Pararoseomonas sp. SCSIO 73927: one gene and its partner. The protein of the gene in region 1 binds, or shares a complex with, the protein of each later gene. Links are inferred from orthologs where the notes say so. Each region holds a gene or a part of one and is shown in the gene's direction. Other genes may lie near its edges.

The links.
Region 2: the proteins of VQH23_RS02700 (region 1) and dnaG are in contact, whole or in part, in a crystal structure (PDB 2R6A), measured with the Geobacillus stearothermophilus proteins. The link is inferred for Pararoseomonas sp. SCSIO 73927 from one-to-one orthologs. Residues at the interface, in WP_033016901.1 of Geobacillus stearothermophilus: Ser13, Glu15, Ala16, Gln18, Glu91, Leu92, Asp94, Ala95, Val96, Pro97, Thr98, Ala99, Ala100, Asn101, Tyr104, Tyr105, Ile108; in WP_049624496.1 of Geobacillus stearothermophilus: Lys456, Leu457, Leu458, Pro459, Ala460, Asn463, Ala464, Leu467, Leu535, Leu536, Ile537, Ala538, Gln544, Glu545, Asp548, Tyr549, His552.

Annotation. Positions count from the first base shown.
Region 1 is NZ_CP146232.1:554,611-569,549, forward strand. The notes cover bases 3,365-6,210. They hold VQH23_RS02700 (replicative DNA helicase), read left to right. Parts: upstream 3,365-3,944; coding sequence 3,945-5,477; downstream 5,478-6,210. Other genes in these bases: rplI (50S ribosomal protein L9), read left to right, coding at 3,365-3,734; alr (alanine racemase), read left to right, coding at 5,487-6,210. Outside these bases: VQH23_RS02670 (TonB-dependent siderophore receptor), read left to right, coding at 1-1,124; VQH23_RS02675 (Fe2+-dependent dioxygenase), read left to right, coding at 1,234-1,917; VQH23_RS02680 (hypothetical protein), read left to right, coding at 1,996-2,220; rpsF (30S ribosomal protein S6), read left to right, coding at 2,388-2,867; rpsR (30S ribosomal protein S18), read left to right, coding at 2,874-3,152; more of rplI, read left to right, coding at 3,168-3,364; more of alr, read left to right, coding at 6,211-6,569; VQH23_RS02710 (ABC transporter permease), read left to right, coding at 6,584-7,372; VQH23_RS02715 (ATP-binding cassette domain-containing protein), read left to right, coding at 7,369-8,148; VQH23_RS02720 (hypothetical protein), read right to left, coding at 8,327-8,656; VQH23_RS02725 (pirin family protein), read right to left, coding at 9,071-10,036; VQH23_RS02730 (hypothetical protein), read right to left, coding at 10,135-10,422; VQH23_RS02735 (hypothetical protein), read left to right, coding at 10,666-10,908; VQH23_RS02740 (tripartite tricarboxylate transporter substrate binding protein), read right to left, coding at 11,069-12,073; VQH23_RS02745 (DUF3891 family protein), read right to left, coding at 12,235-13,002; VQH23_RS02750 (PepSY domain-containing protein), read right to left, coding at 13,063-14,469; VQH23_RS02755 (TonB-dependent siderophore receptor), read right to left, coding at 14,484-14,939. UniProt on the Escherichia coli protein: The main replicative DNA helicase, it participates in initiation and elongation during chromosome replication. Travels ahead of the DNA replisome, separating dsDNA into templates for DNA synthesis.
Region 2 is NZ_CP146232.1:5,400,487-5,415,577, reverse strand. The notes cover bases 7,292-10,289. They hold dnaG (DNA primase), read left to right. Parts: upstream 7,292-7,835; coding sequence 7,836-9,743; downstream 9,744-10,289. Other genes in these bases: rpoD (RNA polymerase sigma factor RpoD), read left to right, coding at 9,815-10,289; VQH23_RS25555 (GatB/YqeY domain-containing protein), read left to right, coding at 7,326-7,784. Also shown: VQH23_RS25590 (threonine ammonia-lyase), read right to left, coding at 1-590; transcription elongation factor GreA, read right to left, coding at 598-1,068; carB (carbamoyl-phosphate synthase large subunit), read right to left, coding at 1,268-4,516; VQH23_RS25575 (hypothetical protein), read right to left, coding at 4,528-4,914; VQH23_RS25570 (hypothetical protein), read right to left, coding at 4,911-5,159; VQH23_RS25565 (LysE family translocator), read right to left, coding at 5,156-5,788; carA (glutamine-hydrolyzing carbamoyl-phosphate synthase small subunit), read right to left, coding at 5,790-7,187; more of rpoD, read left to right, coding at 10,290-11,755; VQH23_RS25540 (GNAT family N-acetyltransferase), read left to right, coding at 11,757-12,341; VQH23_RS25535 (hypothetical protein), read left to right, coding at 12,398-13,294; VQH23_RS25530 (tyrosine recombinase XerC), read right to left, coding at 13,373-14,266; VQH23_RS25525 (hypothetical protein), read right to left, coding at 14,266-14,937; VQH23_RS25520 (hydantoinase/carbamoylase family amidase), read left to right, coding at 15,010-15,091. UniProt on the Escherichia coli protein: RNA polymerase that catalyzes the synthesis of short RNA molecules used as primers for DNA polymerase during DNA replication.

The DNA of each region.
Region 1 (14,939 bases):
ACCATCAGGTGAACGAGGGGATCCAGAACCTCACCACCGCCCTCGCCCGCTTCACCACCGGCCCCTTCCGGCACGAGCTGACGGCCGGCGTGGACATCGCGCACGAGACGGTGGACCGCACGGCCTACCCCTACTCCCCCACGCGCCCGAGCGTCACGCTGCTGAACCCCTGGACCAACAACGACCTGATGCTGAACACGGGCGCGGCCAACAACGTCCGGAACACGGAATCCACCAATCTCGGCCTGTTCCTGAACGAGCGCCTGTTCCTTTTGCCCACGCTCTCGGTCTATGGCGGCTTCCGCTGGACGAACTACGACTTCGACTACAAGGCCGGCGCGCCGGGTCTCGCGCCCTCCCAGAACGTCAGCGTGCGCGACAGCTTCTTCGACCCGCGCGCCGGCGTGGTCTGGGAGCCGACGCCGAGCCAGACCTACTACTACTCCTACTCCACCTCCACGACGCCGCCGGGCACCTTCTTCACGACCTTCCCGGCCGATGCGGGCAGCTTCAACAGCAACTTCGAGCCGACCCGGAACACCAATCACGAGATCGGCGCGAAGATCAGCCTTCTCGACCAGCGCCTGGGCCTGACCGCCGCACTCTTCCACTCCGAGCGCAACAACGCCCTGGCCCCCTCGGACACGGCGGTGGGCGAGTTCGTGGCCACCAATGACCGTCAGCGGATCCGCGGCGTGGAGCTGGGGATCACCGGCCGCATCACGCCGGAATGGAATATCCTGGCCAACTACACCTACCTGGACAGCAAGACGACGCGTTCCACCACCGCCACCAGCGTCGGCCGGCGCGTGCAGTACGTGCCGAAGCACTCTGCCTCGGTCTGGACGACCTACGACATCGCCCGCGACACGCCCTGGAACGTCACGGTCGGCGCCGGCATCGTCTATCGCAGCCAGGTCTTCGTGGACACGGCGAACACCGCGGAGGTGCCGGACAACTTCAGCCTGGACGCCCTGATCCAGCACCGCATCAACCAGAACCTGACGGTGCGCGTGAACGGCTACAACCTGACGGACCGCACCAACTACGAGGGCCTGTTCGGCAACCGCGCCGTGGTCGCCGGCGGCCGCACCGTGCTCGTCTCCCTCGCCGCCGACTTCTGACGGCGGGTATGCGGGGGCGGGATGCGCCCCCGCACATGACGCCGGGCGGCGGGAGTGGCACAAGGCCACCCCCGCCGCCCGCTCTCGTTTCCAAGCCCGGAGCGCCCCGATGCTCGTCCGCATCCCCCAGGTTCTGACGCCCGCCGAGGTCGCCCTCTGCCGGGAGCGCCTGGAGGCCGCCGCCTGGCAGGACGGCCGCGCCACCGCCGGCGAGCAATCCGCCAAGGTGAAGAACAACCTTCAGATCCCCGTGGACTCCCCCGTGGCTGGGGAACTGGGCGAGCTCGTCCTCCGCGCCCTCGGCCGCAGCCCGCTCTTCGCCACCGCCGCCCTGCCGCTGCGCGTGCTGCCGCCCATGTTCAACCGCTACGACCCCGGCATGACCTTCCGGCCGCACGTGGACAACGCCATCCGCGCCGTGCCCGGCACCGGCGGGCGTATCCGTGCCGATGTCTCCTCCACCCTCTTTCTCACCGAACCCGGCGACTACGACGGCGGCGAGCTGGTGGTGCAGGACACCTACGGCGAGCAAGCGGTGAAGCTCCCGGCCGGGGACATGGTTGTTTATCCCTCCACCTCCCTCCACCACGTGAACCCCGTGACGCGGGGCAGCCGCTGGGGCTCCTTCTTCTGGACCCAATCCATGGTGAAGGACGACGCCCAGCGCGCCTTACTCTACGAGATGGACATGGGGATCATCGCGCTCCGCCAGGACCTGCCGGACGACCACCCGGGCGTGCTCGCCATGACCTCCGGCTACCACAACCTCCTCCGCCGCTGGGTGGAGATCTGAGAGCCAGTCCGAGGGGCGAGCATACCTCGGCGCGCTCGCGCGTTTCCCTCTCCAGGCCCAGAAAGAACGGAGAGACCGATGAGCGACAACCATGACAGGTCGGGCCAGGACCACAGCGAGGACCAGAGCCCCGCGCCCGGCCCGGGCAGCGATACCCACACCAAGGGCGGCGCCCCGACCAACAAGGCCCATGAGGAGGCCGGGGACGGCAGCCTGGCCGGCTCGATCCCCGCCGGGCTGGGCTCCGAGGAGCTGCGGAAGCTGGCCGAGGGCGGCAAGACCGACGACGGCGGCACCGGCTGACCGCGCCGGGGACCACGCCCCCTTCAACCGGCTTGCCCCCGCCCGTCCACCCGGCTATACGCCCCCGCCACCCTGCCGGGCGCGAGGCATCGCGCGCGGCTATGCCCTTTTTCCGGCCCTCGCATCCCGCGTCGGCCTCCGGGGCTGAGACATCCGAAGGGAAACAGATGCCGCTGTATGAAACCGTGCTCATCGCGCGGAATGATCTGACTCAGGCGCAGGTCGAGGCCATCGCCGACCAGGTCGGCGAGATCGTCGGCGCCGCCGGCGGCGAGATCCGCAAGCGCGAGTACTGGGGCCTCCGCGGCCTCGCGTACAAGATCAAGAAGAACCGCAAGGCCCACTACATGCTGCTGGGCCTCGACTGCCCGGCCGAGGCCGAGAAGGAGACCGCGCGCCAGCTGGGCCTGCACGAGGACGTGCTGCGCCACATGACGCTGCGGATCGAGACGATTGACGACGCCCCCTCCGCCATCCTCGCCAAGCGCGGCGACGACCGTGAGCGCGACCGCGGCTTCCGCGGCCCCCGCCCGGCCGGCCGCTTCGGCTCCGGCCGCGGCCGCGAGCGCGGCGACGACCGCGAGGAGTTCCGCGCCCGCCCCCGCGACGACGCGGACGGCATGGGTGGCATGGGCGGCGAGGAGTAAGCCAAGATGTCCGACACGACCGACCTGACCCCCGCCGCGCGCCGCCCGGCCGTCGGCGCCCGCCGGCCCTTCTACCGCCGCCGCAAGTCCTGCCCCTTCTCCGGCCCGAACGCGCCGAAGATCGACTACAAGGACGTGCGCCTGCTCTCCCGCTTCCTGAGCGAGCGCGGCAAGATCGTGCCCTCCCGCATCACGGCGGTTTCCGCCAAGAAGCAGCGCGAGCTGGCGAACGCCATCAAGCGCGCCCGCTTCCTGGCGCTGCTGCCCTACGTCATCAACGACTGATCGGGGCATAGCACCATGATCAACGTCATCCTGATGCAGCGGGTCGAGAAGCTCGGCCAGATGGGCGACACCGTGAAGGTGAAGCCCGGCTACGCCCGCAACTTCCTCCTCCCCTCCGGCCGCGCCATCCGCGCGACCGAGACGAACCTCAAGAAGTTCGAGGCCGAGCGCGCCCAGCTCGAGGCCCTGAACATCAAGCGGCGCGAGGAGGCCGAGCGCGTGGCCGAGCGGATGGAGGGCCTGCAGGTCGTCCTGATCCGCTCCGCCGGCGAGAGCGGCGCGCTCTACGGCTCCGTCTCCGGCCGCGACATCGCGGACGCGGTGAAGGACGCCGGCCTGACGATCACCCGCGACCAGGTCGTCCTGGAGCAGCCGATCAAGTCCCTGGGCCTCACCACCGTCCGCGTGGCGCTGCACCCGGAGGTCTCGATCCCCGTGATCGTGAACGTCGCCCGCTCCCCGGAAGAGGCGGAGAAGCAGGCGCGCGGCGAGGACCTGCGGGCCGAGCAGGAGGCCGAGGAGGCCTCGCTCGAGGCCGAGCTGGCCGCCGAGCTCTCCGAGCTGGGCGCCGCCCGCGAGTAAGCGGCGCGCCACGGGCACGCCGGAAGGATGGCCGCCTCCGCAGGGGGGCGGCCATTCGCGTTTCCGGCACGTCGCGCCGGGGTTATCAGGCCGCGGTCCTGGCACCGGGCGGGGGCCCGTGGCGGCTTATCCACATGATCCACCGCCATCCACAGGACCCCGGGAAAGGTCGGAGGGGACGCGGCACGCGCCGGGGGCTAGACTGGACCCATGAACGCCTTCGACTCCCTCGTCCAGCCCGGGGCCGAGCCGTCCGGCAACGGGCTGCTGGGCCTCTCCCAGCGCCTGCCCCCCTCGAACATCGAGGCGGAGCAGGCCCTGCTGGGCGCGCTCCTGGCCAACAACAAGGCCTATGAGCGGGTTTCGGAGTTCCTGGCGGCGGAACACTTCGCCGACCCGATCCACGGCCGCATCTTCCACGCCGTTCAGCGCCGGATCGAGGCCGGGCAGCTCGCGGACGTGGTGACCCTGCGGGCGGAGTTCGAGCACTCCGGCCTGCTGGACGAGGTGGGCGGCCCCGCCTACCTGACGCAGCTCCTCACCGCCATGGTCGGCATCATCAACGCCGGCGAGTACGGCCGCGTCATCTTCGACTGCTTCCTGCGCCGCCAACTGGTGGACCTCGGCGAGGTGGTGGTGAACCGCGCCTTCGGGGCGGAGCCGGAGCTGGACGGCAAGGCCCAGCTCGAGGCGGCCGAGCAGGCCCTGTTCAACCTCGCCACCGACGGGTCCTCGGACGGCGGCATGGTTACCTTCGAGAAGGCCCTGGCCGAGGCGGTGAACCTCGCGGAGCGCGCCTTCTCCACCCCCGGCGGCGTCTCCGGCCTTTCCACGGGGCTGCGGGACGTGGACAGCAAGCTCGGCGGCCTGCACCCCTCGGACCTGCTGATCCTCGCGGGCCGCCCGGCCATGGGCAAGACGGCGCTGGCCGTGAAGATCGGCTTCGGCGCCGCCCAGGCCGTGATCCGGGAGGCGCGGGACAAGGATCCGAACGCCGTGGTGCGCGGCGGCGTCGCCATCTTCTCCCTGGAAATGAGCGCCGACCAGCTCGCCACCCGTATCCTGTCCGAGCAGTCCCGCGTCTCCGGCGACCGCATCCGCCGCGGCGACATCGCCCAGCGCGACTTCGACAAGTTCGTGGAGGTGAGCCGGGAGCTCTCCTCCATCCCCCTCTTCATCGACGACACCCCGGCCATCACCATCTCCGCCCTCCGCACCCGCTGCCGGCGGCTGATGCGGACCAAGGGGCTGAGCCTCATCATCGTGGACTACCTGCAGCTGATGCGCCCCGCCGCCGGAACCCGGCCGGAGAACCGCGTGCAGGAGATCAGCCAGATTACCCAGGGGCTGAAGGCCATCGCCAAGGAGCTGTCGGTCCCGGTGATCGCCCTCTCCCAGCTCTCCCGCCAAGTGGAGAGCCGCGAGGACAAGCGGCCGCAGCTCGCCGATCTCCGCGAATCCGGCTCGATCGAGCAGGACGCCGACGTGGTGATGTTCGTGTACCGCGACGAGTACTACCTCGCCCAGAAAATGCCGAAGGAGCTGAACTTCGACAACGGCGAGAAGTACACGGAAGCCCTGGACAAGTGGCAGAAAGACATGGAGATGGCCCACAACAAGGCCGAGCTCATCGTCTCCAAGCAGCGCCACGGCCCCACCGGCACCATCCGCCTCTTCTTCGAGGGCGAGTTCACCCGCTTCGGCGATCTCGACCAGACCCACGACCAGGACAACTATGAGTAAACCCCCGACTTGACCGCCACCGGGGCTGAACCCGCCGGCGTCCTGACCGTCGATCTCGATGCCGTCGCCGCCAACTGGCGCACCCTGCGGACCCTTCACGCGGAGGCCGGCGGCGGGAAGGTGGGCGCGGCGGTGAAGGCTGACGCCTACGGCCTGGGCGCCGCGGCCGTGGCCCCGGCCCTCGCTGCCGCCGGCTGCCGCCACTTCTTCGTCGCCGGCATCGCGGAGGGCATGGCGCTCCGCCCGGTCCTCGGCCCCGCGCCGATGATCGCCGTGCTGAACGGCTTCCCCCCCGGCGCCGATGGGGACGCCGCCCTCACCCCCGTGCTGAACAGCCCCGGCGACATCGCCGCATGGTCCGGCACCGGGCGGGGCGCCATCCTGCACCTGGACACGGGTATGGCGCGCCTCGGTCTCTCCCCCGCCGAGCTGGACGCGCTGGCGGAGGATCCCTCCCCCCTCCGGGGCCTGGACCTCCGCTACGTCATGACCCACCTGGCCTGCGCGGACGAGCCGGCCCACCTCATGAACGCCGCCCAGGCCGCCCGCTTCGCCGCCGCCCGCGCCCGCCTGCCCGGGGCGCCCTCCTCCTTCGCCAACTCCGCCGGCATCTTCCTCGGCCGGGACTTCGCCTCGGACCTCGCCCGGCCGGGCTGCGCGATCTACGGCCTCAACCCCACCCCGGGGCGTCCGAACCCCATGCGCCCTACCCTCCGCCTGGCCGCGCCCGTGCTGCAGGTGCGGGAGATCCCGGCCGGAACCCCCGTCGGCTACAGCGCGGCCTGGACGGCGCCTCGCCCCTCAAGGATCGCCACCGTTGCCGCGGGCTACGCCGATGGCTATCTCAGGTCCCTCTCCGGCCGGGCGATCGGCCGGCACAACTGGCAGGATGTGCCCTTGGTGGGCCGGATCTCCATGGACCTCTCCGCCTTCGACGTGACCGACCATCCCGCCATCGGCCCAGGCTCCATGATCGAGCTGATCGGCCCCGGCAACTCGCCGGACGACGTGGCCGCCCGCGCCGGCACCATCGGCTACGAGGTGCTGACCGCCCTCGGCGCCCGCTACCGCCGCGCCTACACCGCCGCGTGACCCCTCCCTCCCTCATGGCCCTCGCGCCGCTCGACTGGGTGGCGGCCCTCGGCCGCGCCGCCCTGGACCTGTGCCAGCGCACCGGCGCGGTCACCCTCTTCGCGCTCACGGCGCTGAGCCACCTGCTGCGCCCGCCCTTCCACCCCCGCCTCTTCCTGCGGGCCTTCCTGGATATCGCCTGGTTCTCCCTGCCCGTGGTGGGGCTGACCGCCCTGTTCACCGGCATGGTGCTGGCGCTGCAATCCTATTCCGGCTTCTCCCGCTTCGGGGCGGAAGGGGCCATCGCCAACGTCGTCGTCCTCTCCATCACGCGGGAGCTCGGCCCGGTGCTGGCGGGGCTGATGATCGCCGGGCGCATCGGCGCCGCCTTCGCGGCGGAGATCGGCACCATGCGCGTGACGGACCAGATCGACGCCCTCACCACCCTCTCCACCAACCCGATGAAGTACCTCGTCACCCCCCGCCTGCTGGCCGGCATTCTTGCCATGCCGCTGCTGGTGCTGGTGGCGGACATCCTCGGCGTCATGGGCGGCTACCTCATCGGCACCCTCAAGCTCGGCTTCTCCGGCCCCGCCTACCTCAAGGCCACGCTGGACTTCCTGCAGTGGATGGACGTGGTCAGCGGCCTGGCGAAGGCAGCGGTCTTCGGCTTCGTCGTGGCGCTGATGGGCACCTGGTGCGGCTACACCTCGCGCGGCGGCGCGCAGGGCGTGGGGGCGGCCACCACCACGGCCGTCGTCTCCTCCTCCATCCTCATCCTTGCCCTGGACTACGTGCTGACCGAGGCGTTCTTCGCCCGATGAGCAACATGCAGGTGCCGAAGATCCGGCTGCGCGGCCTGAAGAAGTCCTTCAACGGCAAGCCCGTGCTGGACGGCGTGGACCTGGACGTGATGCCCGGCCGCTCCATGGTCATCCTCGGCGGCTCCGGCACCGGCAAGTCCGTCACCATCAAGTGCATCCTCGGCCTGATCGACCCGGACGAGGGCACCATCGAGATCGACGGCCGGAACGTGCTGGCCATGTCCCGGCGGGAACGGGAGGCGGTGCTGGACCGGACCGGCATGCTCTTCCAGAACGGCGCCCTCTTCGACAGCCTGCCGGTCTGGGAGAACGTCTGCTTCAAGCTTCTCGCCCAGGGCCGCCTCCCCCGCGAGAAGGCCCGCCAGCGCGCGGTGGAGGCGCTGGTGGATGTCGGCCTCGGCATGGGCGTGGGGGAACTCTACCCCGCCTCCCTCTCGGGGGGCATGCAGAAGCGCGTGGCCCTCGCCCGCGCCATTGCCTCCCAGCCCGAGATCATCTTCTTCGACGAGCCGACCACAGGGCTGGACCCCATTATGGGCGCGGTGATCGACGGGCTGATCGTGGACTGCGTGAAGCGCCTGGGCGCCACCGCCGTGACCATCACCCATGACATGGCCAGCGCCCGCCGCATCGGCGACGACGCGGCGATGCTGCACAAGGGCCGCATCGTCTGGACCGGCCCGGCCTCCGCCCTGGGCGAGACGGGAAACCCCCTGGTGGACCAGTTCGCCCGCGGGGAGCGCGAGGGGCCGATCGCGATGGAACTGCGGAAGTAGGCCGCCGGCCGGTGGTCGTGGGGATCAAGGCTGACGGCACCGCCCGCCCCTCGGTCGGGACGTGCCGGAGCTGAAGCCGGACGCGAGGCCACCTTGGGCAGCGGTCTCGTCGACAATGGCGTGAGCGGGCACAAGCACCGGAAGCCGGATCCTGATCCTGGCGCCGGCTGAGCTCGATCTACTCCTCGGGCTGCCTCGGCAACCGGGGGCGTGCGGGCCGGGAATCGATGACAGGACGCGTGCCGTTCGCCCGAGCATCCGCCTCCAGCGCCCCGACGGCCCGCCAGACTTCCCCCATCGCTTGGTGGGCGCCATCCTTGGCGGCACTCCGGGCCCGCTCAGTCAGCAGCTCCTCGCGCTGTTCCAGGGCGGCGACCCTCTTTTCCATCTCCTCCAGGCGGGCCGCCATCTCCTTGATGGACGTCCCATGCTTCCCCTGGGTGACGAAAAGCTCTTCGACCTTGCGCGCGAGGGCCCACAGCTTCCCCGCCGTGTCGAAGAAGCCCACTGGCTAGGAGGCCTGGATACCGAGCTTGCGCAGGACCTGATCGGCCTGCTCGCTGTTCTCGCGGGACCGCTGATCGAGGCGGCTCATCATGGCATCCCATTCCCGCTTGCTCGGGACAGACCGCAAGTGCCGGGAGGCAGGAGCCCCCGCGCTCTTGGCTGTGTAGGTCTGACCGGCGTCAGCGGCAGCCGTCGTCCTCTTGTACAAACCCCTGAATGTCTTCCGCATGAAGACCCCTTTACGCCTGCAGGGGGCGGCCTCGCCCCAACAGCGCCGTGACACCTCATGAGGGTATCACCGGCCTCCCTGACAAGTCACGGTGACAAGTCACGGTGACTTGTCAGGGAGCCAAGGCCGGTTGCGGGCAATGGGCCGGACCCGTCCTCTCTCCGGCCACGAACTGCCCCCGCAGGATCAGCTTGTCGGCGACCCGCCGGACGGCGCCTGCACCTGCGCCCGCACCCGTTCAACCGGCAGCGGGATGAACTTCTTCTCGTCCCCCGGCACGGTGCCGAAGCGCCCCGCGCGCCAATCGTCCTTCGCCTGCTCGATCCGCTCGCGGGAGGAGGAGACGAAGTTCCAGAACAGGAAGCGCGGCCCGTCCATCGCGGCGCCGCCCAGCATCAGCAGCCGCGCGCCCTGCGGCCCCGCCGTGATGGCAAGTCCCTCGCCCGCGCGGAACACCAGCATCCGCCCGGCCTCGAAGCGGTCGCCGGCGATCTCCACCGTGCCCTCCACCACGTAGGCGCCGCGCTCCTCGTGTTCCGGCAGGGGCAGCGAGGCGCCGGGGGCCATCACCGCATCCGCGTAGAACAGCTCCGAGGAGGTGACGACGGGCGAGCGCGCGCCCCAGCCCGTGCCCGCGATCAGACGCAGCCGCAGGCCCCGTTCCTCGATGACGGGCAGGGTAGCGGCGGGGTGGTGCGCGAAACCCGGCATCGCCTCCTCCTGCGCGCGCGGCAGCGCCACCCAGGACTGGATGCCGTAGAGCGGGTTGGGGTGGCCCCGCCGCGCCTCGGCCGTGCGCTCGGAGTGGGCGATGCCGCGCCCGGCCGTCATCCAGTTCACGTCGCCCGGCCGGATCGGCAGGTCGCTGCCCAGCGTGTCCCGGTGCTGAATCTCGCCCTCGAACAGGTAGGTGACGGTGGAGAGGCCGATATGCGGGTGCGGCCGCACGTCCAGCCCCTGCCCGGTCAGGAACTCACCCGGCCCCATCTGGTCGAAGAAGATGAAGGGGCCGACCATCTGCCGCCCCTTCGCGGGCAGGGCGCGGCGCACCTCGAAGCCGCCGATGTCGTGCGTGCGGGGCAGGATCACCTGCCCTACCGGCCCCGCGCCGCACTCGGGCATCAGCCCTGTCGGATCGCCATCGACGCTCATCGGGAACCCTCCGCCGGTTCCATCCTGGCACGGCAGGGTGCGGGCGGTCACGCCATGCGATCGGCGCAGCCAAGCCAAGCGTTCCGGCGAGGCGGGACTTAAGCGGCCGCGAGGGTCACCGGCCTCTCGCCGGTGCGCTCCCGGTCCTCCGCCGGCGGGGGGTCCGGCGGGCTGGGTCCTGCCTCGTCCCGGGTGGAAGCCTGTCCCGCGCGCCGCCTCTCCGACCAGTCGGCCGCTTGCGCCCGCTCCAGCCGGTTCACTAAGTCCTGGTACTCGGCCCGCTCCTCCAGCGAGAAGGTTGGCTCCGCCGCCGCCCGGCGCATCGCCCGCAGCGCAGCGAGGCCTTCCGAGCGCAGCCGCTCCGGAGATCCGAGAAGAGCTTCCACCACCTCCCGCTTCCGCGCGCGCGCGTCCGGAAGGTTAGGCGAGCGCCGTGCACCCTGTCCCATCAACCCTCGAGTCCGTTCATGTAAATGTCACCGAAGAAGGCCCGTGCGGGTAGAAAGTTTCGATAGACAAAAGATAGCGGATGTCAGCGAAATTTACCGTTGTATGCTGGGGGCACCGCCTTGACGTTCGCGGAACGGATGACACGTCTGAAGAAACCAACTGCATCTCGGGAGGCCAGAATGGCGGAGAGCAGGCCCTCTTGGCTCGACGATACCCCGGAAGGTCTCGACGAGATTCTGGAGGAGTTGGTCGCGTGCTTCAATGAACGCGACTTGTCCAGGGCTCTCCTCCGCGCCGTCGGGCTGGTCCTGATCCAGAGAATCGCGCCACCGGACGAGGTAGCGGCGCGAACGGCCCAGTGGCAGGAGCGCTGGCGCGAGACGGTCCGGCTCGAGCAGCAGCCGTTCCACCGGCAGCTCTGAGGCAGGCCTTCGGCGCCACCTCGCGCCCGACGGGTGAGGCGTCGAGCCCGTTCCGGGCGCCACCCCGCGGGCCGGGCGGGCCACGGCGCCCCTTCCCGACCGCACACCCTGGACGGTCCCCGAAGCCGTGGGGGCGCCCTTCCCCTCCGCCCTTTAGGCCCTAGCCGTCGGCGGTGATGCCCAGCCGCCGGATCAGCCCGGCCCAGCGCTGCCGCTCCGCCGCGGTCAGCTCCGTGAAGGCCTGGGAGGTGGAGGCGACCACCTCGAACCCCGCCCCTTCCAGCACGCCGCGCACCCGCGGCTCCGTCAGCGCCGTCCGCGTCTCGGCCGAGAGCCGCGCGGCCACGCCCGCGGGCGTCGTGGACGGGGCGACCAGCCCGATCCAGGCGTAGCTCGCCGCGTCCGGCACCCCCGCCTCGGCCAGGGTGGGCACCTCGGGCAGCCTCGCCAGGCGCACATCCGCCGTCACGGCCAGGGCGCGCGCCCTGCCGTCCTGCACCTGCGGGATGATGCCGGCCGCGATCTGGATCATCGCCTGGATGCGCCCGGCGACGAGGTCCAGCGTCGCCTCGGGGAAGCCGCGATAGGGCACGTGGACCAGGTCGATCCCCAGCCGCGCTTTCAGCTCCTCCATCGCCAGGTGCCCGGCCGAGCCGGGGCCGACGGAGCCGAAGCTCATCGTCCCCGGATTCGCCTTGGCGTGGGCGACGAAGGAGGCGAGATCCCGCGCCGGCACGGAAGGATGCACGACCAGCAGCTGCGCCCCGCGCACGAGCTGCGAAAGGTAGGTGAGGTCCGCCGCCGGATCGTAGGGCAGGCGCGCGTAGAGGGCGGGGGCGGTTACCAACGGCCCGTTGATGCTCACCCCGATCGTGTGCCCGTCCCGCGCCTTGGCGATCAGGTCCGTGCCGAGATTGCCGCCGGCGCCGGAGCGGTTGTCCACCACGAAAGGCTGGCCGAAGGCCTCCGAGAGGTGTGGCACCAGGGCCCGCGCCGCCGTGTCCGGCGTGCCGCCCGGCGGGAAGGGCACGATCACCCGCACGGGGCGCGTGGGCCAGGGCTCCTGGGCGTGGGCATCGGGCGCGCGGGCGGCGGGCGCGAGCGCCGCCAGCGCCGCGCCGCCGAGGAGGGCGCGCCGGGTGGGTGCGGTGCGATCAGGGTTCATCTCGTTCTCCTCCCGCCGGAGGGGTGTCGGCCCCCATCCGCAGTCGGTCCCGGTGATTCCATTTCGGGACGCATCGCGCCAGGGGGTCGCAACCCCGGGGCGGCGATGCCGTCCCCGGGGCGGCCAAGCCGTCCCCAGGGCGGCGAAGCCGTCCCGCCCCGTCAGGCCGGGACCAGGGTCTCGGCCAGCGTGCTCCAGCGCGCGTCGCGCAGGTCCCGGCGCATCGCCTCCTCGTCGGTCCAGCGCGTCCCGGCCGGGAGGCGGATCGCCTCGCAGCGGAGGGTCAGCTCGCCCTCGCGGAAGGGCCAGGGATCCAGGGACCAGCGGGACGCCCCCTGCCGCACCAGCCGCATCTTCCGGGTGCCGCCATCCTCCATCGGGGCCTCCCCCGCCTTGTCCGGGTCGGCGAAGCAGAGGGCGAGGGAGAGGGCGTCGGTGACCGCGACAAGGGCGGAGTTCCGCGCCACCTGCTCCGGCGTCGCGCCCAGCCTGGCGGCCCAGTCCTCCTGCAACGCCCTCTCCTTCGCGTTGTTGCGGTCGATCGCGGCGTGGTCCTCCGGCGGCAGGCGATCCGGGTCCATGTACTGCGTGTAGATGCGCGAGCCGTGCAGTGAGATCAGCAGGGCGGGCCAGAGGCCCCAGGCGGCGCGGGCCGTCTCCACCCCCCGCGCCCACATCGGGGCATGGACCGCCGCGCCGAGCTCGGTGAAGGCGTGGGGCAGGCCGGTCTCCGGGTTGAGGGTCGGGGCCGCCTCCCAGCCCAGCCAGGCCACGTCGTGCAGCCCGGCGGCGAGGATCACCTCCGGCGCCGGGTCCGGCCGCGCGAAGCCGGGGGCGCCCCAGGCGGCCATCATCTGGCCCGAGAGGATGGCGTGGGAGGGCTGGGGGATGAGGAGGCGGGCGCCGTCCTCCAGGCTTCGCAGGATCATGCGGCGTCAACGCGCGAGAGGGGCCTGCGGACGCGGCCGCCGCACCCGGCAGCAGCCGCATCACGGCCGAACGCGCCGCGCCCCGGCGAGCCGGCGTGCCCAGCCGCGGCAGGCCCGCTGCAGCCCGTCCACCAGGCCGACGACGAGCATCGACGCGCCCGCGAGGGGGAAGAGGATGCCCAGCCCGGCGATGATGGCCAGCAGCCCCGGCGGGACGGGGCGTTCTGCCCGCGGAGGAGCGGCCAGCTCGCCCTTCGGCCGCCGCTTCCACCACATGACCGTGCCGGTGGTCACGAGCGCGAGGATACCGATGCAGGGCAGCAGCATGAGGAGCTGGTTCGCCAGCCCGAAGTACCGGCCCATGTGGATGGCGACGCCGAGCTCCACGGCCTTCGCCACGGCGCCGTACTCGCGGAAGCCGACATCGCCCAGGATCTCACCGGAGTACTGGTCGATATGGACCGTCCGCTGCGCCTCGGGCTGGTGGGGGTAGGCCACGGCCATGTAGACCCCCCTCTCCCCGCGGGGCAGGCTGAGGCGGTAGCCGCCGGGCATCCCGGCAGCGGCCAGGATCTCCACGGCCCTGTCGAGCGAGACCGCCGACGCGGCCGGACAGGCCGCAACGTCCTCGTGGTGGTGGCCGCCCCCGCACGCCCCCCCGCCCGTAGAGGCCGGCATGGGCGCCTGGTGGAGGGTCCAGGGCGCATCGGGCATGACCGCCGCGACCGGCCCGGCCGTGCTCTGCATCGCGCGCCTCGATCCCTCGGGATAGCCGAGGTTAGCGGCGTTGCTGACCGGCGCCAGGACCTGCCCGCCCCAGATCGTCGCCCAGGGCAGGCCGGTGACGACGAGGAAGACGATCAGCGCGCCCGTGTAGAGGCCGACCACCTGGTGGATGTCCCGCCAGAGCGGCCGGCGCCGCGCCCGCAGTCGCGGGAACCACTTCCCGTCCATCCGCCCGCCCCGCGGCCACCAGAGATACAGGCCGCTGAGGACGAGGATGACGGTCCAGGAGGCGGCGAGCTCGACGATGGCGTCGCCGAAGTCGCCGAGCAGCAGCGAGCCGTGCATCCGGTCCGCAAAGCCCACCAGCGTCCGCTCGTAGACGTGCGAGCCCAGCACCCGGCCCGTGGGCGGATCCACGAAGACCCGCAGGGCCTCGCCCCCGCCTGTCGTGAGGAAGAGCTGCGCCGTGCGCCCCGCCTCCTCGGGCATGTCAATGCGCGTGACACGCCCGCCCGGGAGGGCGGCCTCCGCCGCCGATGCCATCGCGCCCACGGGAACGGATGGCGCGGAGGCCGAGGAGGCGAAGCGCAGCCCCGGCTGCAGGGCGTCGTTGATCTCCCTCTCGAAGAGATAGACCGTCCCGGTCAGGGACAGGATGACGAGGAACGGGACGACGAAGAGTCCGGCATAGAAGTGCCAGCGCCAGATCATGCCGTGGAGGGAGCGAGCGGGTGTGGCCATGACGCCGCCCTCCCTCAGAACCGGACGCTGTAGGTGAGGTCCACGCTGAGCGGCGCGCCGAGGTAGATCTGCTGCGAGCCGTAGCCCGACCACTCCGCATAGAAGGCGTTGGTCAGGTTCCGGCCCCGCAGCGTCAGCGTGCCGCCGCCGACCTCGTAGGCGGCAAAGGCGTCCAGCAGGGTGTAGGGGTTCAGCCTCGTCGTGTTGGCGTCGTCCGTGTAGCTGGAACCGACATGCCGCACCGCCGCCCCGAAGCTGAGGGGGATGTCGGCCAGGCGGTAGCTTGTGTAGGCGTTGAGGAGGAAGTTGGCCGAGTTCGGCGGGCGCCGGCCGGACAGGTCCTGCCCGCCGGCGCTGCGCAGCTCCGTGTACTCCACCCGCTGCAGGGCGACGTTGCCGCCGAGCTTCCACCCCGGGGTGATGTCCACCGAGGCGTCCAGCTCCACGCCCCGGCTCCGCAGGCTGCCACC
Region 2 (15,091 bases), 4.8 Mb from region 1 along the record:
CAGCCGGCCAGCAGGCCGCCGCCGCCGACGGGGAAGATGAGGGTGTCGAGGGCCGGGGCGTCCTCCAGCATCTCGATCGCCATCGTGCCCTGGCCCGCGATCACGCCAGGATCGTCGTAGGGATGAATGAAGGTCAGCCCCTCGCGCAGGGCCAGCGCATGGGCGTGGGCCGCGGCCTCGGCCAGGGTCTCCCCGTGCAGCACCACCGTGGCACCCCAGCTCTCCGTCCGCACCACCTTCGTCGCCGGGGTGAAGCGCGGCATGACGATGGTGGCGCGGATGCCCAGCAGGCTGGCGTGGCGCGCCACCGCCTGGGCGTGGTTGCCGGCGGACATGGCGATCACGCCCGTCGCTTTCTCCCGCGCCGTCAGCAGCGCCAGGCGGTTCGCCGCGCCCCGCTCCTTGAAGGCGCCGGTGGCCTGGAGGTTGTCGAGCTTCAGCCAGACGTCGCAGCCCGTCGCACGGCCCACGGAAGGGGCCGGGATGGTGGGCGTGCGCATCACGGCGCCGCGGATCCGCTCCGCCGCCGCGCGCACATCGGCGAGCGTGATGGCCGGCGCCACCGGGGCGTCCGCGGCGGCGCTCAGCACGGCCGGCTCAGAAGGCGACCTTGGTGATCTCGACGGAGCGGGCCCCGCCCGGCGCCGGGACCTCGACGCTGTCCCCCACCTTGCGCCCGAGCAGGGCCTTGGCGAGGGGCGAGGAGATGGAGATCGACCCGTTCTTCATGTCCGCCTCGTAGGCGCCGACGATGCGGTAGGTCTTCTCGTCCTCCGTCTCCTCGTCGACGATCGTGACGCGGGCGCCGAAGCGCACCTGGTCGCCGGACATCTTGGAGACGTCGATCACCTCGACGGAGGGGATCACCCCTTCCAGGTCGGCGATACGGCCCTCGATGAAGGACTGCTTCTCGCGCGCCGCGTGGTACTCGGCGTTCTCCGAGAGGTCGCCATGGGCGCGGGCCTCGGCGATGGCGCGGATCACGGCCGGACGCTCCTCGGCGCGCAGGACGCGCAGCTCGTCCTCGAGACGGGCGAGGCCCTCGGCGGTCATCGGGAACTTCTGCATGGGCGGGTTTCCCCCGGGACTGGCGGTCACGTCTCACGAATCCGGCCCCGCACCCCTTCAGGGCACCGGGCCGGCCTAGATGCGGCCGCCGCGCCCCCAGCCCTCGCAGGAGCATGGGGACGCGGCGGCTGAAACGCTTGGGGCGGGTGCCGGCCTTTCGGCCGGTCCCGCCCCTTGTCGGGTGGGGCCCTCTCGGACCCTACGAGAACGAAGGCTGAAAATACGCCTGGAGCGGCGCCACATCAAGAGTGCCCGCCCGGAGCGCCGCGATGGCGTGCACCGCCGCCCGGGCACCCGCGACGGTTGTGTAGTGGGGAACGCCCTGGGTGAGGGCCCCGCGGCGGATGTCGAAGCTATCGGAAACGGAGCGCCCGCCACCGGTGGTGTTGATCACCAGCTGGATCTCGCCGGACTTGATGGCGTCCACGCAGTTCGGCCGGCCCTCCAGCACCTTGTTCACCACGCGAACGGCCAGCCCCGCCTCCCGCAGCCGCGCCGCGGTGCCGCGGGTGGCCATGATGTCGAAGCCCATCTCCGCCAGGCGCCGGGCGAGCGAGACGGCCGCCGCCTTGTCCGTGTCCTTCACCGAGACGAAGGCGGTGCCCTTCTCCGGCAGCTTCACCCCCGCGCCCATCTGGGATTTGAGGAAGGCCCGCTCGAAGGAGAGGTCGAGGCCCATCACCTCGCCGGTGGACTTCATCTCCGGGCCCAGCAGCACATCGACGCCAGGGAAACGGTTGAAGGGGAAGACCGCCTCCTTCACCGCGACGTGGCGGTTGATCAGGCTGTCATCCAGCCGGAACTCCGCCAGCTTCGCGCCGGCCATCACGCGGGCGCCGATCTTCGCCACCGGCACGCCGGTCGCTTTCGCCACGAAGGGCACGGTGCGGGAGGCGCGGGGGTTCACCTCCAGCACGAAGATCTCGCCGTCCTTGACGGCGTACTGCACGTTCATCAGGCCCTTCACCTTCAGGGCCCGGGCCATGGCCTCGGTCTCGGCCTTCAGCTCCGTGATGATGGCGGGCGGCAGGGAGTAGGGGGGCAGGGAGCAGGCAGAGTCGCCGGAATGGATGCCGGCCTCCTCGATGTGCTCCATCACCCCGGCCACGTAGACCTCGCCATCGCCGTCGGCGATGCAGTCCACGTCCACCTCGATCGCGTCCTGCAGATATTGGTCGATCAGGATGGGGTTCTCGCCCGAGACCTTCACCGCCTCCTTGCCGAAGCGGAGCAGCTGTTCGTGGTTGTGCGCGATCTCCATCGCCCGGCCGCCGAGCACGTAGGAGGGGCGCACCACCACGGGGTAGCCGATGCGCTCCGCCTCCTTCTCCGCCTCCTCCAGGTTGCGGGCGATGCCGTTCTGCGGCTGCTTCAGCCCGAGGCCCTGGAGCATCTGCTGGAAGCGCTCCCGGTCCTCCGCGATGTCGATGGCCTCGGCCGAGGTGCCGAGGATGGGGATCCCCGCCTTGTCCAGCGCCTGGGAGAGCTTCAGCGGGGTCTGCCCGCCGTACTGCACGATGCAGCCCAGCAGCGTGCCGCGCTCCTGCTCCTTGCGGATCAGGGCGATCACGTCCTCGCCCGTCAGCGGCTCGAAGTAGAGGCGGTCCGACGTGTCGTAGTCGGTGGAGACGGTCTCCGGGTTGCAGTTGACCATGATGGTCTCGAACCCGGCCTCGCGCAGCGCGTAGGCGGCGTGGACGCAGCAGTAGTCGAACTCGATGCCCTGGCCGATCCGGTTCGGGCCGCCGCCGAGGATCACCACCTTCTGCCGGTCCGTCGGATCGCTCTCGCAGACCGGGGTGCCGAAGCCGCCCTCATAGGTGGAGTACATGTAGGGGGTGGAGGAGGCGAACTCCGCCGCGCAGGTGTCGATGCGCTTGTAAACGGGGTTCACGCCCAGCCGCTCGCGCCGCACCTGCACCTCCGGCTCGTGCAGCCCGGCCAGCTTCGCCAGCCGCTTGTCGGAGAAGCCCATGGCCTTCAGCCGGCGGAAGCCGGTGGCATCGGTGGGCAGGCCGTTCTCGATCACGCCGGCCTCGGCGCGCACGATCTTCTCGGCTTCCCGGATGAACCAGGGGTCGAACTTGCAGGCGTTGTGGATGGTCTCGACCGACAGGCCCGCACGCAGCGCCTGGGCCACCGTCAGGATCCGGTCCGGCGTCGGCGTGGCGAGCGCGCCGATCATCGCCTCCTCGGAGCCGTCGCCGGGAATGGCGATCTCGTCCAGGCCGGAAAGCCCCGTCTCCAGCCCGCGCAGGCCCTTCTGCAGCGCCTCCGCAAAGGAGCGGCCGATGGCCATGGTCTCGCCCACGGACTTCATCGCGGTGGTCAGCGTCGCGGGGGTGCCCGGGAACTTCTCGAAGGTGAAGCGGGGGATCTTCACCACCACGTAGTCGATCGTCGGCTCGAAGGCGGCCGGGGTGGTCTTGGTGATGTCGTTCGCCAGCTCGTCCAGCGTGTAGCCCACCGCCAGCTTCGCCGCGATCTTGGCGATCGGGAAGCCGGTGGCCTTGGAGGCGAGCGCGGAGGAGCGGGAGACGCGCGGGTTCATCTCGATGACGACCATGCGGCCATCCACCGGGTTGATGCCGAACTGCACGTTGGAGCCGCCGGTATCCACGCCGATCTCGCGCAGGCAGGCGATGCTGGCATCGCGCATGCGCTGGTATTCCTTGTCCGTCAGCGTCAGCGCCGGCGCGATCGTCACGCTGTCGCCGGTATGGACGCCCATCGGGTCCAGGTTCTCGATGGAGCAGACGATGATGCAGTTGTCCGCGCTGTCGCGGACCACCTCCATTTCGAACTCCTTCCAGCCGAGCACGCTCTCCTCGATCAGCACCTCGGTCGTCATGGAGGCGTCGAGGCCGGCGGCCACGATCTGCTCGAACTCCTCGCGATTATAGGCGATGCCGCCGCCCGTGCCGCCGAGCGTGAAGCTCGGCCGGATGACGCAGGGCAGCTTCACCATCTCCAGCGCCGCGCGCGCCTCCTCCATGGAGTGCGCGATGCCGGAGCGCGGGCTCTCGATGCCGATCTTCGTCATGGCATCGCGGAACTTCAGCCGGTCCTCGGCCTTGTCGATCACCTCGGCCTTGGCGCCGATCAGCTCGCAGCCGTACTTCGCCAGCACGCCCGCCTCGGCCAGCTTCAGCGCGGTATTCAGCGCGGTCTGCCCGCCCATGGTCGGCAGGATGGCGTCCGGCCGCTCCTTGGCGATGATCTTCTCCACCACCTCGGTGGTGATCGGCTCGATGTAGGTGGCGTCGGCCAGCTCCGGGTCCGTCATAATCGTGGCGGGGTTGGAGTTCACCAGGATCACCCGGTAGCCCTCAGCGCGCAGCGCCTTGCAGGCCTGGGCGCCGGAATAGTCGAACTCGCAGGCCTGGCCGATGATGATCGGGCCGGCGCCGATGATCATGATGGACTGGATGTCGGTGCGCTTGGGCATGGGCGTCTCGTTCAGCGAGAGGTCGGGGCGGCGGGCGGGGCCGCGCCGGGCAGGTCGCGCAGCAGCAGGACCGCCACCGGCGCATGGGCGATGAGCAGGGCGCCGGCCACGGCGGCCGGGTCCGATGAGGGCGCGAGTTCGGCGAGCGGGTGCCACCCGTCCCACCAGGCCCAGCCGTGCAGGGCGAGCGAACCGGTCAGGGCCGCGGCGACGCGCAGGGCCGGGGTGAGGAAGAGCTTGATGGCCCAGCGGAAGAGCAGCGTCGTGGCCGCCGCGGCGGCCGCGAAGAGCAGGTAGGAGAAGGCGAAGAGATAGATCGCCTGCACGATCGTCAGGTTCAGGATCAGCGCCAGCACGCCGATCATGGCGACGGCGCCGGCGAGCAGCTGCGGCGTCATCGCGCCCTCCCCAGGAACGGCCTGCCGATCAGGAACAGCACCGCGTGAACCCCGGCCCAGAGGGCGGCGGCCAGGGCGCGGCCCCCTTGCCGGTCGTCGTCGGCGAAGAACACGATCCCGCCGAGCGCCACGAAGGAGATCGCAATCCCGCCCAGCCACGCCCTGTCGCGCGGCTGGCCCACGCGGGTCAGCGTCCACCAGGCCAGCAGGGAGAGGGGGAGGGCGAGGACCAGCAGGCGGATCATGCGCGTCGATCCGTCGCCAGCTTCACGGCCAGCAGGGCCAGCGCCCCGCCCAGCACCCAGCGCTGCACGGCCAGCCAGGCCGGGCGGGTGGAGAGGAACCGCGCCACGCCGCCGGCACCGCCCACCAGAAGCGCGTCGAACACCGTGCAGATGGCGATCTGCACCGCGCCGAGCACGAGGCCCTGGGTGAAGAGGCTGCCCCGCGCCGGGTCCATGAAGGCCGGCAGCACGGCGACGTAGAACAGCGCCACCTTCGGGTTCAGCGCCGCCGTCGCGAAACCGAGGATGAAGAGGCGCCGCCCGCTCTCCGCCGGGATGGGCCGCGGGGAGAACAGTGCCTGCCCGCCCGGCCGCAGGCTCCCCCAGGCCAGCCAGCCGAGATAGGCCGCGCCGCCCAGCCGCATGGCGTCGTAGGCATAGGGCACGGCCAGCAACGCCGCCGTCACGCCCAGCGCCGCGCCGAGCATGATGACGAGGCTGCCGGTCTGGCACCCGATCAGCGACAGCATCCCCGCCCGTGTTCCCTGGGTCAGCGTGCGCGACACCAGGTAGAACAGGTTCGGCCCCGGCGTGATCGCCAGGCCGACCGAGAGCGCCGCGAAGGCGAGGAGGGAGGCGAGGGACGGCAAGTCAGCCCGCCTTCACCCGGTCGATCATGTCGGTGAAGCGGTGGAACAGGTGGTGGCTGTCGCTCGGCCCCGGCGAGGCCTCCGGATGATACTGCACGGAGAAGGCGTTGCGCCCCTCGCAGGAAATGCCCTCGTTGGACCCGTCGAAGAGGCTGACATGCGTGACCTTCACGCCCTCGGGCAGCGACTTGTCGTCCACCGCGAAGCCGTGGTTCTGGCTGGTGATCTCCACCTTCCCAGTCGCGAGGTCCTTAACCGGCTGGTTCGCGCCCCGGTGGCCGCGGTCCAGCTTGTAGGTCTTCGCGCCCAGCGCAAGGGCGAGGAGCTGGTGGCCCAGGCAGATGCCGAAGACCGGCTTGCCTGCGTCCAGCACGCCCCGGATCGCCGGCACCGCGTACTCGCCCGTCGCCGCCGGGTCTCCGGGGCCGTTGGAGAGGAACACGCCGTCCGGCCCGTGGCGCAGGATTTCCTCCGCCGTCGCGGTGGCGGGCACCACCGTCACGTCGCAGCCCGCATCGGCCAGGCAGCGCAGGATGTTGCGCTTGGCGCCGTAATCCACCGCCACGACCTTGTGCTTCGGCGCCGTCTCCTTCGCGTAGCCCTGGCCCCAGGCCCAGAGCCCGCCATCCCAGCGGTAGGACTGGGTGCAGGAGACCTGCTTCGCCAGGTCCATCCCCTCCAGCCCCGGCCAGCCCGCTGCCTCCGCCCGCAGCGCAGGCAGGTCGAAGACCCCGTCCGGGGCGTGGCAGATCACGCCGTTCGGCGCGCCGGCTTCGCGGATGAGGGTGGTGAGCGCCCGGGTGTCCACGCCGGAGATGCCGGGCAGGCCGTTGCTCTTCAGCCAGTCATCCAGGTCCCGCGTGGCGCGGTAGTTGGAGGGCTCCGTGATGTCCGCCTTCACCACCAGCCCGAGCGCGGCGGCGGTGGTCGCCTCCGTGTCCTCGGCGTTGGCGCCGACATTGCCGATATGGGGGAAGGTGAAGGTGATGATCTGCCCGGCGTAAGAGGGATCGGTCAGCGTCTCCTGGTAGCCGGTCATGCCCGTGTTGAAGCAGACCTCGCCGACCTTCTTGCCGGCGGCCCCGAAGCCGTGGCCCCAGATCACCTTGCCGTTTCCCAGCACGAGGCAGGCCGTCGCCCCCTCGGGCACGGTGTCGGCGTTGGCGTCCGGGGCAGGGGTGGCGGCAGGGCTCATCTCGGGCTCCGGGGCGGGGTTGGTTTCGGCGCGGGGAAGATCTGCAAGAGAGAGGCCGGTGGCGGCCAGCACCGCCGTCCAGTGGCGCGGCGGGATGGCGCGGGCCTGGCGCCACTTCCGGATCGCCTCTGTGCCCACGCCGCAATGCGCCGCCGCGGCGCTGGCGCCCCCCATGAGGGTGAGAATCTGCTCGACCGTCCGCATGCCACCCTTATGTGGGAAATTTTTTCCCAATGGAAGAGCGGCCCGCCTGGCGGCCTGGGAAGTCTCTTCCCAACCGCTTGCATGGCCCTCCAGGCCGATCCGATCTACACCGCGCCCCCGAGATCAGGAGAACCCGCAATGAGCCTGCGCGCCCGCTTCACCGAAGAATTGAAGGCTTCCATGCGCGCCGGCGACGCGGCCCGCACCTCCGCCATCCGGATGATCACCGCCAAGCTGAAGGACGCGGACATCGCCTCCCGTCCCAGCGGGGTGGACCAGATTGGGGACGAGGCGATCACCTCCATGCTCCGCGGCATGGTGAAGAGCCGGCGGGAGAGCGTGGAGATGTACCGGCAGGGCAACCGCCCGGAGCTGGCGGAGAAGGAGGAGGCGGAAATCGCGGTGATCGAGTCCTTCCTGCCCCAGCAGATGGACGAGGCCGCCATGGAGGCCGCCGTGAAGGAGGCCGTGGCCGAGACCGGCGCGGCTTCGATCAAGGAGATGGGCAAGGTGATGGCGGCGCTGAAGGCGAAGCACGCCGCGGTGCTGGACATGGCCAAGGCCGGGCCGATGGTGAAGGCGGCGCTGGGGGGCTGAGGGCTGGCTGCTGGGAGGATGTAGCCGGAGAGGATACAAGGAAGGGGAGACATGCCCCTTCCCCCCAACTTCCTGGACGAGCTGCGCGCCCGCACCCCCCTGCCGCCGCTGATCGGGCGGAAGGTCAAGCTCACCCGCAACGGGCGCCAGTGGAAGGGATGCTGCCCCTTCCACAACGAGAAGACTCCCTCCTTCTACGTCTATGACGACCACTACCACTGCTTCGGCTGCGGCCAGCACGGCGACGCCATCGGCTTTACCATGGGCACCGAGGGCCTGCCCTTCCGGGAGGCGGTGGAGCGCCTGGCGCACGAGGCCGGGCTGGAGGTGCCGAAGGAGTCCCCCCGTCAGGCCGCGCGAGAGGCCAAGGCCAGGACCCTTCACGACGTTCTCGCCGCCGCCGCCGAGCAGATGCAGCGCCAGCTCCGCGCGCCGGAGGGCCGCGAGGGCCTGGACTATCTCCGCCGCCGCGGCCTGACGGACGAGACGATCGAGCGCTTCGGCCTCGGCTGGTCCGGCGCCGGCCGGGGTGCCCTGACCGCCGCCCTCAAGCCCTTGGGCATCGAGCCCCGGCAGCTGGCCGAAGCCGGGCTGGTGAAGCCAGCGGAGGGGCGGGAGGGGACCTACAACGACTTCTTCTACAACCGCGTGATGTTCCCCATCCGGGACCGGCGCGGCCGCATCGTCTCCTTCGGCGGCCGCATCCTGGGCGACGGCCAGCCGAAATACCTGAACGGGCCGGAGACGGAGGTCTTCGCCAAGCGCCGCACCCTCTACGGACTGGACCTGGCGCGGGAGGCGGTGTTCCGCGGCCAGGCCGACCTGATCGTGGCCGAGGGCTACATGGACGTCATCGCCCTGCACCAGGCGGGTTTCACGGGCGCGGTGGCCCCGCTCGGCACGGCCCTGACACCGGAGCAGATGGAGGAGATCTGGAAGGTCACGCCGGAGCCGATCCTCTGCCTGGACGCCGATGCGGCGGGCCTCCGCGCCGCTGCCCGCTCCGCCGAGATGGTCCTGCCCCTGCTCGGCACGGAGCGGACCCTGCACTTCGCCACCGTCGAGAGCGGCAAGGACCCGGACGAGCTGATCCGCGCCAAGGGCCCGGCCGCCTTCGAGGCGGTGCTGAAGGCGAAGAAGCCCCTTTCGGTCGCCCTCTACGACCTGATGGCCGATGGCCGCCCCCTCGGCACGCCGGAAGGGAGGGCGGCCTTCCGCAACGACCTCGTCGCGGCGGCAGGGCAGATTCCCGACAAATCCCTGGCCGCCGAGTACCGCAGCGCCCTGCTGGACCGCTTCTTCCAGAGCACCCGCCGCCCGCGGGAGGCGCGCCCGGCCCCCGGTTCCTTCTCCCCGGACGGTAGCAGGGGCGGCGGCAGGGGCGGCGCCCGGCCGGGCTTCCGCCCGCCGCCGCGCCTGCCCCCCCGCACGGTGCCGGAGCAGGAGGCCACCCGGAAGGAGCAGGCCCGCTGCCTGCTCGGCATCACCCTCGCTCATCCCTGGCTGCTGAACGAGGTGGAGGAGGCCTTCGCCCTGCTGGAACTCCCCCACGGCCACCCCGCCGCCCTCCAGGCGGCCCTGCTGGCCTGGCACGCCGGGCTCGTCCTCACGGAAGCGTCAGAAGCCGGGCCGGGCTCGCTTGACTCGGCCGAACTCGTCTCCCACTTGCACGAGACCGGCCTCGACGAGGCCCGGGCCTGGGTGATTCGCGCGACCGGTCTCCCGCGGGAGGCCGGGCCGGAGGCCCAGCCCGGGGAAGCCCTCGCGGGGTGGTGGCATTTCTTCGGCTTCCTGCGGGGCGAGGGCGCGCTGGTCGAGGACCTGGAAGAGGCAAGGCGGGAGTTGGAAGCGGGGAACCCCGCCGCCCAGGCCCGCGTCGTCAGCCTCTCTCGGACCCTGCGCGCCTATCGCAGCGGCGAGACCGGGCTGGAGGATGGCGCCGAGGGCGCCAGCGCATAGGGTAGGGAAGCTTCGTTCCGGTGGCGGTGGAAACCGCCGGCCGGCATCTGGATCCGTGGCGGGAGATTGGCATGGCGACGAAGGTGGCGAACGGCACGGAGACGGCTGAGCACCGCGACGAGGCGGTGGAGGGCGCGCTGCTCGACAGCCTCCTGGCCTCCGTCAAGAAGCTCATGGCGAAGGGCAAGGAGCGTGGGTACATCACCTACGACGAGTTCAACGCCGCGCTTCCCCAGGGCCAGGTCTCCTCGGAGCAGATCGAGGACACCATGGCCCTCTTCTCCGAGATGGGCATCAACCTCGTTGAGGCTGAGGAGAGCGCCGACGAGGACGGCGAGAAGAAGGCCGCGCCGAAGGCCGAGGGCGAGGAAGAAGGCGAGGAGGGCAAGGAGGGGTCTGAGGACGAGGAGAGCGGCGGCAACGTCGACGAGAACTCCCTCGGCCGCACCGACGACCCGGTCCGGATGTACCTGCGGGAGATGGGCAGCGTCGAGCTGCTCTCCCGCGAGGGCGAGATCGCCATCGCCAAGCGCATCGAGGCCGGGCGCGACATGATGATCGGCGGGCTCTGCGAGAGCCCGCTGACCTTCCGCGCCATCATCGGCTGGCACGAGGCGGTGGTGGCCGGCAAGCTGCTGCTGCGCGACGTGATCGACCTGGAGGCGACGAACAACGCCGACATGCCGGACGGCCCGCCGCCGGAGGCCGAGGAGTTCGAGGAGGGCGAGGAGGGCGAGGGCGTCGGCCTGTCCCTCTCCGCCCTGGAGGAGAAGCTGAAGCCGGAGGCGCTGGCCGCCTTCGAGGCGATCGAGGCCGCCTACGCCCGGCTGGAGAAGATGTCCTCCAAGCGGATGGAGGCCTACACCTCGGGCGGCGAGCTCGCGGGCAAGTCCGAGAAGTCCTACGAGAAGCAGCGCCAGGAGCTGGTCGCCCTCGTCCAGAAGGTCCACCTCCACAACAACCGGATCGAGGAGCTGGTCGACCAGATCAAGGGCCTCTACCGCCGCATGGTGGGCTTCGAGGGCCAGATCCTGCGCCTGGCGGAGAGCCACAAGGTCAAGCGCGCCGAGTTCCTGGAGCAGTGGGCCGGGGCCGAGATGGACCCGACCTGGTTCGACCGCCTGGGCAAGCTGAAGGGTAAGGCCTGGCAGGCCTTCGTCGCGAACAGCCGCGACGACGCGGAGACCATCCGCTCCGAGATCGGCAAGGTGGCGGCCATGACCGGCCTGCCGGTGGCCGAGTACAAGCGCGTTTACCAGACCGTGTCCCGCGGCGAGCGCGACATGACCCAGGCGAAGAAGGAGATGATCGAGGCCAACCTGCGCCTCGTGATCTCCATCGCCAAGAAGTACACGAACCGCGGCCTGCAGTTCCTGGACCTGATCCAGGAGGGCAACATCGGGCTGATGAAGGCGGTGGACAAGTTTGAGTACCGCCGCGGCTACAAGTTCAGCACCTACGCGACGTGGTGGATCCGGCAGGCGATCACCCGCTCCATCGCGGACCAGGCGCGCACCATCCGCATCCCCGTCCATATGATCGAGACGATCAACAAGCTGGTGCGCACCAGCCGCCAGATGCTGCACGAGATCGGGCGGGAGCCGCAGCCGGAGGAGCTGGCCGAGAAGCTCGGCATGCCGCTGGAGAAGGTCCGCAAGGTCCTGAAGATCGCGAAGGAGCCGATCTCCCTCGAGACGCCGATCGGCGATGAGGAGGACAGCCACCTCGGCGACTTCATCGAGGACAAGGCGGCCATCATCCCGCTGGACGCCGCCATCCAGTCCAACCTGCGCGAGGCGACCACCCGCGTGCTGTCCAGCCTCACCCCCCGCGAGGAGCGCGTGCTGCGGATGCGCTTCGGCATCGGCATGAACACCGACCACACGCTGGAGGAGGTGGGGCAGCAGTTCAACGTGACCCGCGAGCGCATCCGCCAGATCGAGGCAAAGGCGCTGCGGAAGCTGAAGCACCCGACGCGGTCGCGAAAGCTCCGGTCCTTCCTGGACAACTGAGGTGTCCGCGGCCCCCGATCCCCTGAACCGGGTCACGACCATCCCGGTCCAGGTTGAGGTGACCTTCCTGCGGATGGAGAACCCGCCGGCGGACGCGCCGGCGGCCCTGCCGCCCGATGCCGGCGTGATCCACGTGCCCGGCTGCAGCGTGGCCTTCTACCGCTACCTCTACAACACGGTGGGGCGCGACTGGTGCTGGTGGCTGCGCCGCACCGTGCCGGACGCGAAGATCGAGGCCATCCTGCGCGACCCGGCCGTGTCCATCCACGTCCTCTACCGCGGCGGGGAGCCGGCGGGGTTCTACGAGCTGGAGCGGCGCTGGGACGGCACCACCAACCTCTCCTATTTCGGCCTCATGCCGCAGGCCATCGGGCAGCACATGGGCCGCGCCTTCCTCCGCCACGCCATCGATACGGCCTGGGACGGTGCTTGCAACCTCATGACGGTGAACACCTGCACGGCGGACCACCCGCGCGCCCTGCCGAATTACGTCGCGGCCGGGTTCCGCGCGGTGCGGCGGGTGCGGGAGGAATGGCCGGTGCCGAGCAACCTCGGCCTGCGCCTGCCCGCGCCGCCGCGGGGCTGACGGCCGGGGGCCAGAAGGGCTGTCCCGGCGTCTCTCGGGGGGAAGGGAGAGGGCCGGTGGCCGAGGACGGACCGGATTTCAGGGCGAAGCAGCGGGACGCCGGCGACGGCCCGCCCGGCGCGACGGCCGCCTTTCCCTATGACCGCATGACGGTGGAGCGGTTCCGCGAGGCCTTCCCGCAGGCGCGGTGGCGCGAGGATCTCGGCGCCTGGTTCGTGCCGGGCACCCGGGCGGAACGGCGGCTGACGGCCTGGATGGGCCGGGAATGGACGGGCGTGCTGGCCTATGCCGACGAGCGCGGCCGGGACGCCTTCACCTTCGAGCCGATCGAGAGTCCCTACCTGGAGGCCGCCGATGCGCTGGTGGTCCGGACACCGTATTCCCGGGCTGTCATCGCCGAGCTGCGGGAGGTGCCCTGGGCCCGCTGGGACCCGGCCTCCAGGGCGTGGCAGGTGCCGTTCCGGTCGTTGGAGGCTCTGCGCCGCCACTGGCCGGCCATCGAGGCCGCGGCCCGACAGGCGGAGCCCGAGGAACGGCGGAAGCGCCGGGAGGCCCGCGCCACCGCCCCGGAAGATGGAGAGAGGCGGGCCGAGGCCGCCGAGCGTCGCCGGAAGCGGTATCCCGTGCCGGAGCAGGCCCTGCCGCCGACGGACCGTGTCCTGATGACCCATGTCGGGAGCGTGGTGTTCGAGGCCGTCACGGGCGAGCCCGTCGAGCCCGCGCTCGCCGCCCGCTTCTACCCTGCCGTCGCTGCCGCCCCCGCGGCGCTGGTCTGGGCGTCCTGGCGCAGGCCGGAGCATGAGGAGCTGGTCCGCGCCTGGCCGGCCCGGACGCCGCCCGGCCCCGACGAGCTGGCGCGCGGCTGGTGGCAGCCGACGATCGAGGTGCTGCGGGAAGAGCGCCGCGGGGCGGCATCCCGGGAGCGGGCCCGGGCGACGCGCCGGTCGAGGTAAGGGGCCGGGCAGGGGGATTAAGCGGCTTCCGGCCCCGGCCATCGCGCCGGGACCTGCGGCTCCCCTGCGGCTCCGTGATCAATCGGCCCGCGGGTGGGCCCGCCGCCAGGTTTCCAGCAGCCCCGCCTGATCCACCGCCGTGTAGCGCTGGGTGGTGGAGAGGCTGGCATGGCCCAGCAGCTCCTGGATGGCGCGCAGGTCGGCCCCACCGCCCAGCAGGTGGGTGGCGAAGGAGTGGCGCAGCGCGTGGGGCGTGGCGTGCTCCGGCAACCCCGTGGCGCGGCGCAGGTCCTGCAGCGCCCGCTGCGCCACGGTGGCCGCCAGCCGCCCGCCCTTGGCGCCGGTGAAGAGCGGGTCGTTCGGCCCCGCGGCGCCGCGGTGGCGCAGCCATTCCGCCATCGCGGCCTCCACCGCCGGCAGAACGGGCACCACCCGCTCCTTCCGCCCCTTGCCCATCACGCGAAGCCCCTGGCCCGCGCGCGGCGCATCGCGCATGTCCAGCGCCAGGGCTTCCGAGATGCGAAGGCCGCAGCCGTAGAGCAGGGTGAAGAGGGCCTGGTTCCGCGCCGCCAGCGCCGGACTGTCCTCGAAGCTGTCGGTGGTGGCGGTGCGCGCCTGGGATTCCGTCAGGGCGCGCGGCACGGGCGGCTTGCGGCGCGGGCCCGTCAGCCCGCCCAGCGGCAGCGGCTCCAGCCCGTGCCGGCGGACGAGGAAGCGCAGGAAGGTCTTGATCGCCGAGAGCTGCCGCGCGCGGGAGGCGTTGCCGATCCCCTCGGACGCGCGATGGGCGAGGAAGGCGCGCAGGTCGGCCAGGCGCAGCGCGGCTAGGTCCGGTTCTCCGCCCTGATGGACCGTGAGGAAGGCCAGCAGGTCCGAGACATCGCGGCCATAGGCCTCCACCGTCTCCGGGCTGGCCCGGCGCTCGCCGGAGAGCCAGTCGAGGAAGGCGTTCCGCGCGGGAAAGGCCGCGATCACGGCCGGACGTCCAGCGCTTGGTTCAGGGCGTGGGCGAGCGCATGGGCCAGCAGGCGCAGCGGAGCGGTGGCGCCGCGCAGCGGCAGCCGCCCCGCCTCCCGCGCGCCGAGCACCAGCAGCCGGGGGCGGGCCCCCGGCAGGCGGGCCAGGGCGTCGCGGGCGATCAACGGGTGCGCCTCCCCGTGCAGGGCGGCGTCCGCGGGGGCTTCGCGCAGCAGCACCTCGCGCCCGGCCATGATCCCCGCCACGGCGCCGCAGGGCAGGTGCCGGATGCCGGGGGAGGGGGGTCCTTCGGCGGCCAGTGCGGCGCCCTCCAGCCCCAGCAGTGCCGGCCACTCGGCGGAGACCACGGCGATCGGGTCGGGCGCGCCGATCAGCGCCGTCACGGCCGTGGCGGCGCGCAGCGTCAGGTCCTGCCCGGCCCGGGCGGCCTCCGCCACCGCACCCGTCTCGGCGCGGGCGGCGCCCAGCAGCGCCTCCATGTGGTCGGCCAGGGTCTCGCCGTGGACGCGGACCGGGGGGTGCAGGGCGCGGTACAGGGCCGGCCGCTCCGCCAGGAAGCCGGGATTCGCGGCAAGGTAGGCCGCGACGCGCGCCGCCTCCTCGTCGGCGGGCCCAGTGGAGGGCCCGTCGGGCGGGCGGCCGGGCTGGGGGGAGGAGCGGATCATCCCCCGCAGATTGCCAGGGTCCGCCGCCCCGTGCGAATCGGTCCCGCGAGACAGGAGAGGGGCGGAGAGGGAATGGGCGAGGCCGGTGGTATCGGCGCGGCGGCAGGGCTGGAGCGCGCGCTCGCGGGGCGGCTCTTCGACCGGTTGCGCGAGA